One region of the Streptomyces sp. NPDC059499 genome, then DNA from elsewhere that is predicted to be linked to it. Evidence: riboswitches for the same ligand, from Rfam matches in the RefSeq annotation. Region 1 holds a riboswitch; each other region holds the start of a gene.
The links. A riboswitch is a leader RNA that binds a small molecule or an ion and turns the genes downstream of it on or off. The one in region 1 is predicted to bind cobalamin.
Positions count from the first base shown of each region.

Region 2: it holds a riboswitch for cobalamin, as region 1 does, so the genes downstream of both, cobN (cobaltochelatase subunit CobN) here and ACFW9O_RS17275 (prenyltransferase/squalene oxidase repeat-containing protein) in region 1, are expected to answer to the same signal.
Region 3: it holds a riboswitch for cobalamin, as region 1 does, so the genes downstream of both, ACFW9O_RS24720 (ribonucleoside-diphosphate reductase subunit alpha) here and ACFW9O_RS17275 (prenyltransferase/squalene oxidase repeat-containing protein) in region 1, are expected to answer to the same signal.

Region 1 is NZ_JBHYTT010000006.1:289,255-295,592, forward strand. It holds gene ACFW9O_RS17255 (helix-turn-helix domain-containing protein) at 1-458, opposite strand, end outside; gene ACFW9O_RS17260 (3-hydroxybutyrate dehydrogenase) at 493-1,287, opposite strand; gene ACFW9O_RS17265 (PHB depolymerase family esterase) at 1,583-3,064, shown strand; gene ACFW9O_RS17270 (hypothetical protein) at 3,046-3,558, opposite strand; cobalamin riboswitch at 3,720-3,854, shown strand; gene ACFW9O_RS17275 (prenyltransferase/squalene oxidase repeat-containing protein) at 3,960-5,207, shown strand; gene ACFW9O_RS17280 (SCO2322 family protein) at 5,204-5,893, shown strand; gene ACFW9O_RS17285 (energy-coupling factor transporter transmembrane component T) at 5,890-6,338, shown strand, end outside.
Region 2 is NZ_JBHYTT010000002.1:645,225-651,562, forward strand. It holds gene cobJ (precorrin-3B C(17)-methyltransferase) at 1-545, opposite strand, end outside; gene ACFW9O_RS08350 (precorrin-8X methylmutase) at 542-1,168, opposite strand; gene ACFW9O_RS08355 (cobalamin biosynthesis protein CobG) at 1,236-2,513, opposite strand; cobalamin riboswitch at 2,712-2,863, shown strand; gene cobN (cobaltochelatase subunit CobN) at 2,895-6,338, shown strand, end outside.
Region 3 is NZ_JBHYTT010000011.1:187,256-193,593, reverse strand. It holds gene ACFW9O_RS24740 (GntR family transcriptional regulator) at 264-1,028, shown strand; gene ACFW9O_RS24735 (DUF3311 domain-containing protein) at 1,211-1,465, shown strand; gene mctP (monocarboxylate uptake permease MctP) at 1,462-3,153, shown strand; gene ACFW9O_RS24725 (GNAT family N-acetyltransferase) at 3,280-3,780, shown strand; cobalamin riboswitch at 3,826-3,957, shown strand; gene ACFW9O_RS24720 (ribonucleoside-diphosphate reductase subunit alpha) at 4,095-6,338, shown strand, end outside.

The DNA of each region.
Region 1 (6,338 bases):
CTCGCGGTCTGCGCCACGAGTCCGCCGAGGCCCTCTCCGAGTTCGAGGCGCAGCCGCTGGAAGAGGACGGAGACCGATCCGTCGGTGACCCGCATGTAAGTGTCGCCCGCCTCCTCGTCGGGGAGCGTGAGGTAGGCGGTGTCGGTGCCCAGCAGCATCCTGGCCCGCCGCACGATGGCCTTCAGCACATCGTCCAGGTCCCGGGAGGCCGCCAGGTCGCCCGCGGTGTCGAAGAGGGCGGTGAGCTGGAGTTCCCGGCGCCGGTGCTGGCGCAGGACCCCCCTGATCCGCAGGGCGGTCGCGGCCGCCCGCTCCACCTCGGCCAGTTCGGCGGCGGGCACCCCGGCGGCCCTGGCCTCCGAGGTGACGACGCCGAGCTCCTCGGCGGGGGCGTCGTCGGCCAGCAGGTCGAGGAGGCGCGCCAGGAGGGGGGCGGCGGAGGGGGACGGTTCAGACATGGGCGGCCATCGTTCTTCGGGGAGCGGGGGGAGGTCAGTTGGCGGTCCAGCCGCCGTCCATCGCGAGGGAGGTTCCGGTGATGTGTCCCGTGCCGGGACCGCACAGCCACAGGACGGCGCCGGCCACGTCAGCGGGTTCGATGAGCCGCTTGATGGCGCTGCGCTCCAGCATCACCCGGCCGACCACGTCCTGTTCCGAGATGCCGTGGCTGCGGGCCTGGTCGGCGATCTGGTTCTCGACGAGGGGGGTGCGGACGTAGCCGGGGCTGACGCAGTTGCTCGTCACCCCGTGCTCCGCCGCTTCGAGTGCGACCACCTTGCTGAGTCCCTCCAGTGCGTGCTTGGCCGAGACGTAGGCCGATTTGTAGGGGCTGGCGCGCAGCCCGTGTACGGACGAGATGTTGACGACGCGCCCCCAGCCGCGTTCGTACATGCCGGGGAGCGTACGGCGCAAGATGCGGAACGGTGCTTCCACCATCACCCGGTGGATCAGTGTGAAGCGGTCCGGCGGGAAGTCGTGCACCGGGGCCACGTGCTGCAGCCCCGCGTTGTTGACCACGATGTCCGCGTCGTCGGGCAGCGCGTCCACCGCCTCGGCCACGGAGAGGTCGGCCACCCAGGCCGTACCGCCGATCCGCTCGGCCAGTTCCTTGGCGGCGTCGGCGGCCTTGTCCACCACGTGCACATGGGCGCCCGCGACGGCGAGGGCCTGCGCGCAGGCCAGTCCGATGCCGCTCGCCGCACCGGTGACCAGCGCGGTGCGCCCGGCCAGGGGCCGGTCTGCGGGGGGCGTGGGGGGTTCGTGGTCAGGGGTCCGGGAAGTCTGCATGAGCGTCACCGTAAGGACGTCACCGCCCGCATCACACGGGGTCGGTGCACACACCCTCGGGCGGCGGCATGGTGGCGGCGTACATGGTGCGGGCGCAGCGCCGGGCGCGCGGATCCCGGGGCGGGAGCCGGGTGCCGCGGGGGCGGAAGCCGGGCGCCTAAAGCCGGGCGCCGGACGCAAGAGGAGTGCCGCACACAGCACGGCGCGGCGGGTGTCCCCCTGCCACATGGGCGGCGCCCTGCCCGGCTCATAGGTTCCGGCAGCAGTCCGCACGTCCGACCAGGGAGGCCCCACCGTGCGCCCACCGATCCTCCGACGCCTGTTCCGCCGCGTCGCCTCCACCGCAGTCCTCGGCCTTCTCGCCGCGACCCTCGGTACGGCCGTGACCGCCCCGCCGGCCGCGGCCGCGGCCGGTCTGACACAGGTCACCGGCTTCGGTACGAACCCCGGCAATCTGCAGATGTTCGCGTACACCCCGGACAACCTGGCGGCCGGAGCGCCGCTGGTCGTCGCCCTGCACGGCTGCACCCAGACGGCCAACGCGTACTACACCAACTCGGGCTGGCCGAAGTTCGCCGACGCCTGGGGCTTCGACGTCGTCTTCCCGCAGACGACGTCGGCGAACAACGCGCTGTCCTGCTTCGGCTGGTTCGACCAGGCGGAGAGCACCCGGGGCCGGGGCGAGGCCGCGTCCATCGTGCAGATGGTCGAGTACGCGAAGCAGACGTACGGCTCCGACGGCCGCCGGGTGTACGTCACGGGGCTCTCCGCGGGCGGCGGCATGACGGCGGATCTGCTCGCCGCGTACCCGGACGTGTTCGCGGGCGGTTCCGTGGCCTCCGGGCTGCCCGCGCAGTGCGCGACCAGCCAGGCCGCCGCGTCCGGCTGCCAGACCGGGCCGCAGAAGCTGACACCCGCCCAGTGGGGCGACAAGGTCCGCAACTCCTACCCCGGCCACACCGGACCGTGGCCCCGGGTCGCGATCTGGCAGGGCACCTCCGACTACACGGTCTACCCGGCCAACGCCACCGCACTGCGCGACCAGTGGACAAATGTCTGGGGCATCGGGCAGACCCCGTCCAGCACCCGGAGCCTGCCCGGCAACACCACGCAGACCACCTACGACGACGCCTCCGGGCAGCCGGCCGTGGAGATGTTCTCCGTGTCCGGCATGGGGCACGGTCTGCCGGTGAGCCCGGGCTCGGGTGCCGATCAGTGCGGGTCGACGGCCGCGTACTTCCTGAACACCATCTGCTCCACGTACTACACGGGTGTGTTCTGGGGCCTGGACAAGGGCACCCCCGGCGGTGGGGACGGGCTGCCCGCCCCCGCCGGGCTGAAGGTCACCGGGGTCACCGACAGCACCGCGTCGCTGTCGTGGAACGCGGTCGCGGGAGCGGCCTCGTACAAGGTGTACCGCGACGGCGCCGCGGTGGGCTCGCCCGCGTCGGCGTCCTTCACGGACACCGGTCTGTCCGCCGGGGTCTCCTACCGCTACACCGTGGCGGCGGCCGACTCCTCGGGCACCGCCGGAGCCGTCACGTCGGCGGTGACCGCGACCACCTCGGGAGGCCCGGCCCCCGCCCGGTGCTTCACCGCGACGAACTACGCGCATGTGACGGCGGGGCGGGCGTACACCTCGGGCGGTTACGTGTACGCGAACGGCTCCGCGCAGAACATGGGGCTGTACAACGTGTTCGTCACCCACACACTCAGGGAGTCACCGGTCGGCCACTTCGTGATCGCTGACTCCGGTTGTCAGGCCGGGTCCTCGTAGTCGCCGCGGATCGCCCCGGGCAGCTCGCAGCCGTCCTCGACGGCTGTGAGCGACACGATCTGCTCCGTGCCGAAGCCCTCCATCGCGTAGTGCCGGGCGAACACCTTCCACCCCCGCTTGGCGAGGGTGCGGAAGGTGACGTCCTGCTCCTCGTGGCTGGAGACGATCTCCCAGTCCTGGCCGCGCAGCGCCCTGACCGTGGCCTCGAAGGCGCGGGCCGCGTCCGCCGCGGGCGCGTCCCCCATCCAGGGGGCCACGCAGTCCCGCCAGGCCCCCTCGGGCATGCCGGCCGTGGAGGTGTCACCGGGCGGGAGCCCCGCCGCGTCGGCGAGGGCCGCTATCTCGTCGCCCACCGTCTGCTTGGTGAACGGTGCGACGGGCGAGGGTGACGCCTTCGGCGCACCCTCGCTCCCGCCGACGAGACCGCAGCCTGCGGCCATAGTCATGAACGCGCTCACCGCGGCCGCCACGGCCACCGTTCTTCTTGTACGCACAGGTGCTTCCCGCCCCGGTCGTTCCTCCCCACGGGCGGGTGCCCGTGCGATCCCCGCCGGGAGTTTCGCATGCGCTCTGACCTGCTGGGAAGGCCTTTCCTCCGTCGCCCTGCGGCAGGTCCGCCGCGTGCGGAGCCGTCCGCACACAGAGGCGCCGGGGTACCCCGGTAGAGTGAGCGGGTCGTCATCATGCCCGTACGGGGGGAAGCCGGTGCGAATCCGGCGCTGACCCGCAACCGTCATCCGCCCTCGGGGGCGGTGAGCCGGAATGCCCCGTCCGTGAGCGTGACCGGCTCGCGCCACCGGAACCCCGGTGGCCGGCACCGTCGAGGTATACGGGGCCGGAGCCCGGTGCATCCGTGTGCCTGTGCCCGGTCCTCGCAGGAGAGGCCCAGCCCGCCATGACCGTACGCCGCCGCGCGGCAGCACTCGCGATCACCGCCGTGCTCTGTTCCGCAGCCGCCCCCGCAGCGGTCGCCGCACCGAGTCCTTCCCCGTCGGCGGATCTGCCGGCCGGGCTGTACGGGACGAAGGACCCCACGTACGACGGTGTGTGGCGACAGTCGCTGGCCTTCCTCGCCCAGAAGATCGAACTGGTCACGCCCGCCACGGAGTCGGTGGACTGGCTGGTGGGCCAGCAGTGCGCCGACGGCGCCTTCGCCTCGTACCGCGCCGCGTCCGGGTCCTGCGACGCGAAGACGGTGGCGGACACCAACGCGACCGCGGCCGCGGTCCAGGCCATGGTCGAACTCGCCGTGCACCGCGAGGTCGTGGACAAGGGCGTCGGCTTCCTCAAGTCCGTACAGAACGAGGACGGCGGCTGGGGGTACAACCCGGGCAGCCCGAGCGACGCCAACTCCACCGCCGTCGTGATCGGCGCGCTGGCCCGCGCGGGTGTGCCGCTGGCCGACATCACGACCGATTCGGGGAAGACGCCGTACACGGCGCTGCAGACGTTCGCCCTGCCGTGCGGCGGCGAGGGCGGCGGCGCGTTCGCGTACCAGCCGGACAAGGACGGCAAGCTCACCGCCAACGCGGACGCCACGGCGGCAGCGGTGCTCGGCTCGATGGGCAAGGGCCTGGCCGCCGGCAACTCCAACGCGGTGAAGGCCCCCGTCTGCCACAAGGGCACCGGCCTCACGGCCGAACAGTCCGCGCAGAACGGCGCCTACTACCTCTCGGGCGCGCTCGCGGAGTCGGGCCATCTGGACCTCCCCCCGATGCCGGGTGCCGAGGACTCCGCGCCGCAGCCGGACTTCGGCAACACCGCCGACGCGGTCGTCGCCCTGGCCGCGTCCGGTCACAAGGACAAGGCGGCCGGAGCGGTCACCTATCTGCAGAAGAACTCTCGGGCATGGGCCAAGGAGGGCGGCCCCGCCGCCACCGCCCAGCTGGTGCTCGCCGCACACGCGACGGGCGCGGACGCCCGTGACTTCGGCGGCGTGGACCTCGTCAAGCAGCTCAACGCGTCGGGCCCCAAGCCGGCCGCCACCGCCGTGCCCTCACCGACCGCGTCGGCACAGCAGCAGAAGGACACGAGCAGCGACGACGGCGGACTGGGTGTCTGGTGGCTCGTCGGCATCGGTCTCGCCTTCGGTGCGGGCATCGGCTTCCTGCTCAGCGGACGCCGGAAGAACCAGGGCCTGTGAGGCGCACGCCGGTCACCGCGGCGCTTCTCCTCCTCGTCGGCGCTCTGCTGACCGTGCTGGGCGCGGGCAGCGCGCAGGCGGCCGGTTACCGCTACTGGTCGTTCTGGGAGGGCGACGGCGGGAAGAACTGGTCGTACGCCACGCAGGGCCCGTCCCTGGTCCGGCCGGACGACGGCGCGGTGCAGGGTTTCCGGTTCTCGGTGAGCGAGGACTCCCAGGATTCGGCGCAGCCGCGCCGGGCCCCGGACTTCGGTGCGATCTGTGCGGGGACCCCCGCGAAGGACGGCAGCAAGCGGATCGCGCTGGTCATCGACCCGGGCACGGCCGCGGACGCCCCGGACGGCGAGAAGCCGCCCGCGCTGCGTACCGCGTGTGCCCGGGTGGAGCCGGACGCGACCACCGCCGACGCGCTCGCCTCGGTGGCCAAGCCGCTGCGGTACGACAGTTCCGCGATGCTCTGTGCGATCTCGGACTATCCCGCGTCGGGCTGCGGTGAGCAGGTCGGTGAGGACTCCGGCGCCTCGGACACCGACGCCTCGGACTCCGGCGGTCCTGCCACGGCGTCCGCCACGGACGACGCCTCCGGCTCCTCCGGCGGCGGCCCGTCGGCCGGTGTGCTGGCCGGGGTCGGCGCGGTCCTCCTCCTCGGTGTCGCCGCGGTGCTGCAGGCCCGACGCCGGCGATGACCCGTCCCACCGGCACGGCCCGGCTCCACCGTGCGCTGCTCGCGCCCCGGGCCACCCGCAGCAACGCGCTGCCGGCCGGGGCCTGGTGGCTGTGGGCGCTCGGCCTCGCCACGGCCGCGTCCCGTACGACCAATCCGCTGCTGCTCGGGCTGCTGGTGGGAGTGGCGGGCTATGTGGTGGCGGCCCGCCGGACGGATGCGCCGTGGGCCCGCTCCTACGGTGCGTTCATCAAGCTGGGGCTGTTCGTCGTCGGTGTGCGGCTGGTCTTCTCCGTGTTCCTCGGATCGCCGATCCCCGGGACGCACACGGTGTTCACGCTGCCCGAGGCTCCGCTGCCCGACTGGGCGCAGGGGGTCAGGATCGGCGGCCGGGTCACCGCGGAGCAGCTGGTCTTCGCGTTGTACGACGGGGCGAAGCTGGCCACCCTGCTGATCTGTGTGGGGGC
Region 2 (6,338 bases), on a different contig from region 1:
TCGGTGGCCGCCAGACGTGCCGTCAGCTCCTCCTCCGGCAGCGTGCCCGGCAGGATCGTCAGCACCTCCTCGCCCTCGACGAGCGGGGTGCCGAGACGGGCGGCGGCGGCGCTGACCGAGGTGACGCCCGGGATGACCTCGGTGGCGTAACGGTCCGCGAGCCGCTTGTGCATGTGCTGGTACGAGCCGTAGAACAGCGGGTCGCCCTCGGCGAGCACGGCGACGGTGCGCCCCGCGTCGAGATGGACCGCGAGGCGGGCCGCCGCCTCGGTGTAGAACTCGTCCAGCGCGCCCCGGTAGCCGCCCGGGTGGTCGGTGGTCTCCGTCGTGACGGGGTAGACCAGCGCCTCTTCGATGTGGTCGGCGCGGATGTGCTGCGCCGCGATGGAACGGGCGATGGACCGGCCGTGCCGGGCGGAGTGGTACGCCACGACATCGGCCTCGGCGATGACCTGCACGGCGCGCAGGGTCATCAGGGACGGGTCGCCGGGCCCGAGCCCGACCCCGTACAGCCGTCCGGTCTTCTTGTGCTCGCTCACGCTCACTCTTCCTCGCTGGCGATCGCGTTGATGGCCGCCGCGGCCATGGCGCTGCCGCCGCGACGGCCGCGCACGATCAGGTGCTCGAGGCGGGACGGATGGGCGGCCAGCGCGTCCTTGGACTCGGCGGCGCCGATGAAGCCGACCGGGACACCGATGACGGCGGCGGGGCGCGGGGCGCCCTCCTCGATCATCTCCAGGAGCCGGAAGAGGGCGGTGGGCGCGTTGCCGACGGCGACGACAGCCCCTTCCATGCGGTCGCGCCACAGTTCCAGTGCGGCGGCGCTGCGGGTGGTGCCGAGCTTCGCGGCCAGTTCCGGGACGGCCGGGTCGGACAGGGTGCACACCACGTCGTTGTCCGCCGGCAGCCGCTTTCGGGTGACACCGCTGGCGACCATGGCCACGTCGCACAGGATGGGCGCACCGGACCGCAGCGCCGCGCGGGCGCCGGCCACGGCATCCGGCGAGAAGGCGAGATCGCGTACGAGGTCGACCATGCCGCAGGCATGGATCATGCGGACGGCGACCTGGCTCACGTCGGCGGGCAGCCCTGCCAGATCCGCCTCCGCGCGGATGGTGGCGAAGGACTGGCGGTAGATCGCCGGTCCGTCCTTCTCGTACTGATGCACAGTGCTGTCGCTTTCTTCATCGGGTTTGTGGCCTGCGGCCGGACACAGGTGAACAGGTGATGCGCGGTCAGGTGCGAGAGCCTCGCGCCGCTGCCACGGCGGCGGCCAGCGCGGCAGGGTTGTCCCGGACCGTTGCCGTGGCGTCCGACCGGTCCCCCGTCACATGGGAGATCCGGTGTCCGTCCGGGGTGGCGACCACGTCGATCCACTCCCCGTGCGGATGGCCGCAGCGGCGTTCGCACCCGGACCAGTACACAGGCAGCCGTCCCGCGGGTCCGACGGCGGCCCCCGCTTCGGCCCGCACGTCGGCCAGCGACTTCGCGCAGCCGGGCCGTCCGATGCACGCCCCGACCCCGGCCCACGGCGAGCCGGGCCCGGTGATCAGACCGGCCTCCGCGAGGGCGGCGAGCAGCTCGTCCGCGTGATCCGGTGCGACGCCGGTGACGACGACGCCGCGCCACGGGGTGAGCCGCAGTTCGCCGGCGCTCGACAGGAGCCGCCACCGGTCCGGGTCCAGGCGCCCCAGCGGTACGCCGACGGACAGCGCGACATCGCGGCGGCCGCCGCGTACGGCGCCGAGGGCAGGCGGGAGGGATGCGTGGGGGCGGGGATGGCGGTCCTCCGACACGGCGGTACCGGTTCGCCTCAACCGCCGTACGACGTCGTCGGCCAGTGCGGCGGCGCCGCACGGCAGGTCCTTGACCCGCCAGGCACCGGTGTCCGGGGCGGCGTCCAGAAAGGCTTCGGCGGCCAGGAGCGCGGCGCGGGGCCCTTGGGAGGCCGGGATACGCAGGACGGTGTCGGTGTCCCCGACACGCAGCATCGCGTCGCCGTCGTCACGGGCCAGCAGGGTGAGGTCGGCGCCGAGGGCATCCACATCACCGCGGCCGTCATCGAGTGCGAACAGGAAGCGGCCGGAGAGCGCGGTCGCACGGTCGCTTCCGCACAGCAGACGGTCAAGTCCGGCCAGCCACACTCCGACTTCGGCGGCCCCGAGGCCGTCGAGCCCCGCGAGGGGGGAAGCGACGACGTTGCGTATCCGCTCGTGGCGTTCGGAGGGCAGCAGCCCGGCGCTGACCAGCAGTCCGGCCAACTCCGCACCGCAGTCCGGGGCGAGCCCGCGCAGCTGCACATTGCCGCGCGAGGTGAGATGCAACTCACCGTCGCCCAGCCGCACCGCGGCCTCCCCGAGAGCGTTCGCCCGAGCAACGGTCAGCACTCCACCGGGCAGCCGGACCCGCGCCAGCGCACCGTCGTCCGCCCGGTGCAGACGCAGCGTTCCGGGGCAGGCATCACCGCCCGGAGACCGGGGCGGGAGGGCGGATGGGGGCATGGCGGCGAGCATACCGACCGTGACCGCGGCACAGCCCTACGGTGACTGTGACCTGTAGGACACCCACCGGCCGGACCCGGAACCGCGACCGGTCCGGGGCCGTGCCGGGTTCGTTGCCCGGTCCCGGCCGCCGCAGGGCGAGAACCGGCCCGTCGTGCCACCGGGACAAGTCCCGTCCAGGGGCATCCCGTCACGCCCGGCCACCCGGCGCCTACTATGCCTAGCGGCGGTCCGTTCGGCCCGCCATCGCCAGACGGCGACATGGGAGGAAGCCCGGTGAGATTCCGGCGCGGTCCCGCCACTGTGAGCCCGGTCCACGACCGGGCGAGTCAGGAACTCCTGCCGTCCGACACCGCCCGGGGCGTGGACACCCCGAGGAAGGGCTGACGCCGCATGATCCTGCTCCTGTCGACGTCCGACACCGACCTGCTCAGCGCCCGCGCATCCGCGGGCCCGGTCAACTACCGCTACGCCAACCCCTCCCGGCTCTCCCTCGACGAACTCCCGGAGCTGCTGGACGGCACGGACCTCGTCGTCGTGCGCCTCCTCGGCGGCGTACGGGCCTGGCAGGACGGCCTCGACCAGGTGCTGGCGACCGGTCGTCCCGTCGTCGTGCTGACCGGCGAACAGGCCCCCGACGCCCAGCTGATGGCCGCGTCCACCGTCCCCATCGGCATCGCCGCCGAGGCGCACGCCTATCTCGCGCACGGCGGCCCCGCCAACCTGGAGCAGCTGGCCCGGTTCCTGTCCGACACCGTGCTGCTCACCGGCCACGGCTTCGAGCCGCCCGCCCCCGCCCCCGCCTGGGGCCCGCTGGAGCGGACGGCCCGTGAGGGCATCACCGGGCCCACCGTGGCGGTGTTGTACTACCGCGCCCACCACATGAGCGGGAACACGGCGTTCATCGAAGCGCTCTGCACCGCCGTCGAGGACGCGGGATCCCGCGCCCTCCCGCTGTACGTCGCCTCGCTCCGTACGCCCGAGCCCGAACTCATCGACGAACTCCGTGCCGCCGACGCCATCGTGACCACCGTCCTCGCCGCGGGCGGCACCAAGCCGGCCACCGCGTCCGCGGGCGGCGACGACGAGTCCTGGGACGCGGGCGCCCTCACCGGCCTCGACGTCCCGGTGCTCCAGGCGCTCTGCCTCACCAGCCCCCGCGCCGCCTGGGAGGAGAACGACGAGGGCGTCTCCCCGCTCGACGCCGCCACCCAGATCGCGGTGCCGGAGTTCGACGGCCGCCTGATCACGGTGCCGTTCTCCTTCAAGGAGATCGACGAGGACGGCCTGCCCGCGTACGTCGCCGACGCCGAGCGTGCGGCACGGGTCGCCGGAATCGCCGTACGGCACGCCCGGCTCCGCCACATCCCGGCCGCCGAGAAGCGGATCGCCCTCGTCCTGTCCGCGTACCCGACCAAGCACTCCCGCATCGGCAACGCCGTCGGCCTCGACACCCCCGCGAGCGCCGTCGCCCTGCTGCGCAGGCTCCGGGCCGAGGGCTACGACTTCGGGCCCGAGGAGGAGATCCCGGGTCTGGTCTCCGGCGACGGCGACGAGCTGATCTACGCGCTGATCGAGGCCGGCGGCCACGACCAGGAGTGGCTCACCGAGGAGCAGCTGGCCCGCAACCCGGTCCGGATCCCCGCCGCCGACTACCGCCGCTGGTTCGCCACGCTGCCCGCCGAACTCCGCGAGGCCGTCGAGCGGCACTGGGGCCCGGCCCCCGGCGAGATGTTCCTCGACCGGTCCCGCAACCCCGAGGGCGACATCGTGCTCGCCGCCCTGCGCCGCGGCAATCTGCTGATCCTCATCCAGCCTCCGCGCGGCTTCGGCGAGAACCCGATCGCGATCTACCACGACCCCGATCTGCCGCCCTCGCACCACTACCTGGCCGCCTACCGCTGGATCGCCGCGTCCGCGGACGACAACGGTTTCGGCGCCGACGCGATGATCCACCTCGGCAAGCACGGCAACCTGGAGTGGCTGCCCGGCAAGAACGCCGGCCTGTCCGCCGCCTGCGGCCCCGACGCCGCACTGGGAGATCTGCCGCTCGTCTACCCGTTCCTGGTGAACGACCCGGGCGAGGGCACCCAGGCCAAGCGCCGCGTGCACGCCACCCTGGTCGACCACCTCGTACCGCCGATGGCACGCGCCGACAGCTACGGCGACATCGCCCGCCTCGAACAGCTCCTGGACGAGCACGCGCAGATCGCCGCGATGGACCCGGCGAAGCTCCCGGCCGTCCGCGCCCAGATCTGGACACTGATCCAGGCCGCGAAGCTCGATCACGACCTGGGTCTGCAGGACCGGCCCGAGGACGAGGGCTTCGACGAGTTCATCATGCATCTCGACGGCTGGCTCTGTGAGATCAAGGACGTCCAGATCCGCGACGGGCTGCACGTCCTGGGCGGTGCCCCGGCCGGCAAGGACCGCGTCAACCTCGTCCTCGCCGTCCTGCGCGCCCGCCAGATCTGGGGCGGTACGACGTCGCTGCCCGGTCTGCGCGAGGCGCTCGGCCTCGACGAGTCCGCGGCCACGCGCACCGCCGCCGACGAGATCGAGGAGCAGGCCCGCGCTCTCGTCCAGGCGATGGAGGACGCGGACTGGGATCCGGCCGCCGTGGCCGACGTGGCCGCCGGACAGCCGTCCGCCGTCGCCGACATCCTCGACTTCGCCGCCAAGGAGGTCGTGCCGCGTCTCGCCGCCACGACCGACGAGCTCGACCACACCGTCCACGCGCTGAACGGCGGGTTCGTCCCCGCGGGCCCGTCCGGTTCCCCGCTCCGCGGTCTGGTGAACGTCCTGCCGACCGGCCGGAACTTCTACTCCGTCGACCCGAAGGCCGTCCCGTCCCGCCTCGCCTGGGAGACCGGCCAGGCCCTCGCGGACTCGCTCCTGGAGCGCTACCGCGCCGACAACGGCGAATGGCCCACCTCCGTCGGCCTGTCCCTGTGGGGCACGAGCGCGATGCGCACCGCGGGCGACGACATCGCCGAGGCCTTCGCCCTGCTCGGCGTCCGCCCGGTCTGGGACGACGCCTCGCGCCGCGTCACGGGCCTGGAGCCGATCCCGTACGAGGAGCTGGGCCGCCCCCGTATCGACGTCACGCTGCGCATCTCCGGCTTCTTCCGCGACGCCTTCCCGCACACCATCGGCCTGCTGGACGACGCGGTACGCCTGGCGGCCTCCCTCGACGAGCCCGCCGAGCGGAACTTCGTACGCGCCCACACCCAGGCCGACCTGGCCGAACACGGCGACGAGCGGCGTGCCACCACCCGCATCTTCGGCTCCCGGCCGGGGACGTACGGTGCCGGGCTGCTGCAGCTCATCGACTCCCGCGACTGGCGCACCGACGCCGACCTCGCCGAGGTCTACACGGTGTGGGGCGGCTACGCCTACGGCCGTGAGCTCGACGGGCGCCCGGCCCGGGACGAGATGGAGACCGCGTACAAGCGGATCGCGGTCGCCGCGAAGAACACCGACACGCGCGAGCACGACATCGCGGACTCGGACGACTACTTCCAGTACCACGGCGGCATGGTCGCGACCGTACGCGCGCTGAAGGGCACCGCCCCCGAGGCGTACATCGGCGACTCGACGCGCCCCGAGACGGTCCGCACGCGCACCCTGGTCGAGGAGACGTCCCGGGTCTTCCGCGCCCGGGTGGTCAACCCGAAGTGGATCGAGGCGATGCGCCGCCACGGCTACAAGGGCGCCTTCGAGCTCGCCGCCACGGTCGACTACCTGTTCGGTTACGACGCGACGACGGGCGTGGTCGCGGACTGGATGTACGACAAACTCACCGAGACGTACGTCCTGGATCCGACGAACCGCGCA
Region 3 (6,338 bases), on a different contig from region 1:
AGCAACCCCCCGCCCACCGCGGAAATGTACGACCAGTACTGCCTGTGGGTCTGGGACCTGGTCTTTAATGGTTTAGACCAGTACCGGGAGCTTGGCCTAGACCTTTAGGGGTGTCAAGGGTGTATAAGAAGTGCACTCGCGTCCGTTATAGGACCGACATCTAAGGGAGGGCGACGACCCGTGACCGGACCGTGCCACCATGTGAGCCGCGACAGACGGAGGAGCCGGTGACGGCAGCAACGCAGCAGGCGGGAAGGCGGGCCATGGGTGCCGACGGGGGCAGCAGTACGAGCGAGACCGGCGCGGGTGCGCGAACGGCGCGCGTCCCGAAGTACTACCGGCTCAAGCGCCATCTCCTCGACATGACCGACACCTTGCCGCCGGGCACGCCGGTGCCGCCCGAACGGACCCTGGCGGCCGAGTTCGACACCTCGCGCACCACCGTGCGCCAGGCCCTCCAGGAACTGGTCGTGGAGGGCCGGCTGGAACGCATCCAGGGCAAGGGCACGTTCGTCGCGAAGCCGAAGGTGTCCCAGGCGCTGCAGCTCACCTCGTACACCGAGGACATGCGCGCCCAGGGCCTGGAGCCCACGTCCCAACTGCTGGACATCGGTTACGTCACAGCGGACGACACGCTCGCCGGGCTGCTCGACATCACGGCGGGCGGACGGGTGCTGCGCATCGAACGGCTCCGGCTCGCGAGCGGCGAGCCCATGGCCATCGAGACCACCCACCTCTCGGCCAAGCGCTTTCCCGCGCTGCGCCGTTCACTGGTGAAGTACACCTCTCTCTACACCGCACTGGCGGAGGTGTACGACGTCCGGCTCGCGGAGGCCGAGGAGACGATCGAGACCTCGCTCGCCACCCCGCGCGAGGCAGGGCTGCTCGGTACGGACGTCGGCCTGCCGATGCTCATGCTGTCCCGGCATTCGATCGACGGACACGGCGAGCCGGTGGAGTGGGTCCGCTCGGTGTACCGCGGCGACCGCTACAAGTTCGTGGCCCGTCTGAAGCGGCCCACCGACTGAGAACAGCCCGTAATGCGGAAAATATGACTGATCCCCCTGCAGGCGCAGGGGGATCAGTCATTTCGGGCGACGCCGGACCGTTGCAGGACCGCAATGCGGACGGGGGGTGACGGTGGCCGGAACCCTCGCCTAGATTTCGTGCGCATTGCAATCGGTGATCAGCGAGGGGACGGAGTCGCCACATGCCGGAAGATACAGACGCGAAACGACCAACAGTGACACCCACAAGGGTGATTATCGCCCTTTGTCTTATCGCGCCGTTCGTGGCGATGCTCTGGGTGGGCTCATATGCGAAGGTCGATCCGACCTTTATCGGCATCCCGTTCTTCTACTGGTATCAGATGCTCTGGGTGTTCGTCTCGACCGCTCTCACGATGGTCGCGTACAAGCTGTGGCAGCGTGACCAGCGCTCCCGCAAGGGAGGTGCGTCAGCATGAAGGACGGCGTGAACGGCGTCGCACTCGCCGTATTCATTTTCTTCTTCCTGGCCGTCACGGTCATCGGATTCATGGCCTCGCGCTGGCGCAAGGCCGAGAACGAGGCGAGTCTCGACGAATGGGGCCTGGGCGGACGGTCGTTCGGCACCTGGGTCACCTGGTTCCTGCTCGGCGGTGACCTCTACACGGCGTACACCTTCGTCGCGGTCCCTGCGGCGATCTACGCGGCGGGCGCGGCCGGCTTCTTCGCCGTCCCGTACACCATCCTCGTCTACCCACTGATCTTCACGTTCCTGCCGCGGCTCTGGTCCGTCTCGCACAAGCACGGCTACGTGACCACCTCGGACTTCGTCCGCGGACGCTTCGGCTCGAAGGGGCTGTCGCTGGCGGTCGCCGTCACCGGCATCCTCGCCACGATGCCGTACATCGCCCTCCAGCTCGTCGGCATCCAGGCCGTGCTGGACGTCATGGGCGTCGGCGGCGGCGAGACCACGCACTGGTTCATCAAGGACCTGCCGCTGCTGATCGCGTTCGCCGTACTCGCCGCGTACACCTACTCCTCGGGACTGCGCGCGCCCGCACTGATCGCGTTCGTCAAGGACGGCCTGATCTATCTGGTCATCGCGGTCGCCATCATCTACATCCCCATCAAACTCGGCGGATTCGACGACATCTTCGCCAAGGCGGGCGAAGCCTTCTCGCAGACGAACGAGGCAACGGGCAAGCCACGCGGTGCTCTCGTGCCCGGCGAGATGGGTCAATGGGGTTATGCCACGCTGGCCCTGGGCTCGGCGCTGGCGCTCTTCATGTACCCGCACTCCATCACGGCGACGCTCTCCAGCCGCAGCCGTGACGTGATCCGGCGCAACACCACGATCCTGCCGCTGTATTCGCTGATGCTCGGCCTGCTGGCCCTGCTCGGTTTCATGGCGATCGCCGCCGGAGTGAAGGTGGACAACGGCCAGCTGGCCATTCCGCAGCTGTTCGAGAACATGTTCCCCGACTGGTTCGCCGGTGTGGCCTTCGCCGCGATCGGCATCGGTGCGCTGGTGCCCGCGGCGATCATGTCGATCGCCGCGGCGAACCTCTTCACCCGCAACATCTACAAGGACTTCATCAAACCCGATGCGACCCCGGCCCAGGAGACCAAGGTCTCCAAGCTGGTCTCGCTCCTGGTGAAGGTCGGTGCGCTCGCCTTCGTCCTCACCATGGACAAGACGGTCGCGATCAACTTCCAGCTGCTCGGCGGGATCTGGATCCTCCAGACGATGCCGGCCCTGGTGGGCGGCCTGTTCACCCGGTGGTTCCACCGCTGGGCCCTGATCGCGGGCTGGGCGGTCGGCATGATCTACGGCACGGTCGCCGCGTACGGCGTCGCCAGCCCGACCCAGAAGCACTTCGGCGGGTCCTCGAAGGAGATTCCCGGCATCGGCGAGATCGGCTACATCGGTCTGACCGCGTTCGTACTGAACGTCGTCGTGGTGGTCGTCCTGACCTTCGTCCTGAACGCGCTGAAGGCACCGGCCGGGATCGACGAGACCTCCCCGTCCGACTACACGGCGGACGCGGGCGACCCGGGCGTCCAGAAGGTGCTCCCGCCGGCCACGGTGGGTGCCCCGGGCGGCGCTCCCACCGTGGGTGCCCAGGGCGGCGCTCCCACCGTGGAGGCCGCGGACGGCAGTCACTGACCCCGCCTTTCGGGAGCAGGTTCCGGAGCGGGCCGCCGCGTCCCCAAGGGGCGCGGCGGCCCACTGCGTTCCGGGCCGGTGCAAAGGAGTTCGACCCTCGCCTCCGCCTGCGGCAGACTCCCGCCCATGGACATCGTTATCAGGCCCGTCGGCCTCCAGGAACACGAGGCACTGGCCGGCATCACCGCCGAGGCGTACCTCGCCGACGAGTTGCTGGACTTCGGCGCCGACGACCCCTATCTGGCGGAACTGCGCGCGGTCGGCCGCCGGGCCGCCGAGGCGGAGGTACTTGTCGCGGTGGACGGTGAGGGCACGCTGCTCGGCGGTGTGACCTACGCGGCGCCCGGCAGCGCGTGGGCGGACATCGCCGGGGTGGACGAGGCCGAGTTCCGGATGCTGGCCGTCTCCCGCGAAGCCCGTGGACGCGGGGCGGGCGAGGCGCTCGTACGCGCCTGTATCGACCGGGCACGGGCCACGGAGGGCGTCTCCGGTCTCGTGCTGTCGACGCAGCAGGCCATGCTGGGCGCCCATCGGATCTACCGGCGCCTCGGCTTCGTACGGACCCCGGAACGGGACTGGAAGCCCGTCGAGCACATCTCGCTGATGACATTCCGCCTGGAGCTCTGACCGAGCGCGACACAACATGTGGGGGCTGCCATGTCCGACGCCCCCCACATGTATGCTCATGCTCGCTGTCTCCGCAGGGGAATCCGGTGCGAATCCGGAACTGTCCCGCAACGGTGTGATTGGTGCGCTTCTGCGCACCCGGAAGTCCGAAGACCTGCTGACAGCGCGTCCGGCTCGACCGAACCGGACGCCTGACGTCCGGGCCTCGCGGAGGGCCGGTGGACGCCGTGCGCAGTGCTGCCCCTTTCCCGGGTACCGCCCTGCCCGGCTGCCCCCGCTCCCGCCGGCCCCGAGCCGAGCGAGGGGTAGTCCCAGTGACCATCGCGCCAGCCGATCCGGTTTCAGCGGTCGATTCAGCCGAGTCCGCGCATGCCATGCCCGACGGGCCCGGGACCGCACTGCTGCGGACCCTGACCGACCTCACCGTCGATCTGCCCGACACCGACCCCGGACGGGTCGCCGCCGCCGCGCTGCGCGGCCGCAACGCCCGGTCGGACGAGGCCGAGCTGCGCTCGCTGGCCACCGAGGCCGCCGCGGGCCTGATTTCCGAGGACCCCGCCTACTCCCGGCTCGCCGCACGGCTCCTCACCCGCACCATCGCGGACGAGGCCGCCGGCCAGGGCGCCGTCTCCTTCTCCGCCTCGGTCGCCGTCGGCCACCGTGAGGGCCTGATCGCGGACCGTACGGCGGAGTTCGTCACGCTGCACGCGGACGCCCTCGACGCGCTGGTCGGGCAGGCTCTCGCCGACGGCGCCGACGACCGTTTCGGCTACTTCGGGCTGCGGACGCTGTTCAGCCGCTACCTGCTGCGCCATCCGCTCACCCGCCAGGTCATCGAGACCCCGCAGCACTTCATGCTCCGGGTGGCCGCCGGCCTCGCCGAGGACACCTCCGAGCGTGCCCTGGACGAAGTCGCCTCGCTGTACGGGCTGATGAGCCGGCTCGACTACCTGCCCTCCTCGCCCACCCTGTTCAACTCCGGTACCCGGCACCCGCAGATGTCCTCCTGCTATCTGCTGGACTCCCCGCTGGACGAGCTCGACTCGATCTACGACCGCTACCACCAGGTGGCGCGGCTGTCCAAGCACGCCGGGGGAATCGGCCTCTCGTACTCCCGTATCCGCGCCCGGGGTTCGCTGATCCGTGGCACCAACGGGCACTCCAACGGCATCGTGCCGTTCCTGAAGACGCTCGACGCCTCGGTCGCCGCGGTCAACCAGGGGGGCCGCCGCAAGGGCGCCGCCGCCGTCTACCTGGAGACCTGGCACGCGGACATCGAGGAGTTCCTTGAGCTGCGCGACAACACGGGTGAGGACCAGCGCCGCACGCACAACCTGAATCTGGCGCACTGGATCCCCGACGAGTTCATGCGCCGCGTCGACGCGGACACCGAGTGGTCGCTGTTCTCCCCGGCCGACACCCCCGAGCTGGTCGACCTGTGGGGCGACGAGTTCGATGCCGCCTACCGTGCGGCGGAGGCCAAGGGCCTGGCCCGCAGGACGATGCCCGCCCGTGAGCTGTACGGCCGGATGATGCGGACGCTCGCCCAGACCGGTCAGGGCTGGATGACGTTCAAGGACGCCTCCAACCGCACCGCGAACCAGACCGCCGAACCGGGCAGGGTCGTGCACTCGTCGAACCTGTGCACGGAGATCCTCGAGGTCACCGACGACGGCGAGACGGCCGTCTGCAACCTGGGTTCGGTCAACCTCGGCGCGTTCGTCGTCGGCGGGGAGATGGACTGGGAGCGGCTGGACGCCACGGTCCGTACCGCCGTGACCTTCCTCGACCGCGTGGTGGACATCAACTTCTACCCGACCGAGCAGGCAGGCCGCTCCAACGCCCGCTGGCGTCCGGTGGGCCTGGGTGCGATGGGCCTGCAGGACGTCTTCTTCCAGTTGCGGCTGCCCTTCGACTCGCCCGAGGCCCGCGCGCTCTCGACGCGGATCTCCGAGCGGATCATGCTGGCCGCGTACGAGGCGTCGTGCGACCTCGCGGAGCGTTCGGGCCCGCTGCCTGCCTGGTCCGAGACGCGCGCCGCCCGCGGTGTGCTGCACCCCGACCACTACGACACCGAGCTGAACTGGCCGGAGCGCTGGGACGCGCTGCGTGCCCGGGTCGCGAGGACCGGGATGCGCAACTCGCTGCTGCTCGCCATCGCGCCGACGGCGACGATCGCCTCGATCGCCGGTGTGTACGAGTGCATCGAGCCGCAGGTCTCCAACCTCTTCAAGCGCGAGACGCTCAGCGGTGAGTTCCTCCAGGTCAACGCGTACCTGGTGGACGAGCTGAAGAAGCTCGGTGTGTGGGACGCGCGGACCCGGGAGGCGCTGCGTGAGGCGAGCGGCTCGGTGCAGGGCTTCGCCTGGATCCCCGAGGAGGTGCGTGCGCTGTACCGCACGGCGTGGGAGATCCCGCAGCGCGGCCTGATCGACATGGCGGCGGCCCGTACGCCGTTCCTCGACCAGAGCCAGTCGCTGAACCTGTTCCTGGAGACGCCGACGATCGGCAAGCTCTCCTCGATGTACGCGTACGCCTGGAAGCAGGGGCTGAAGACG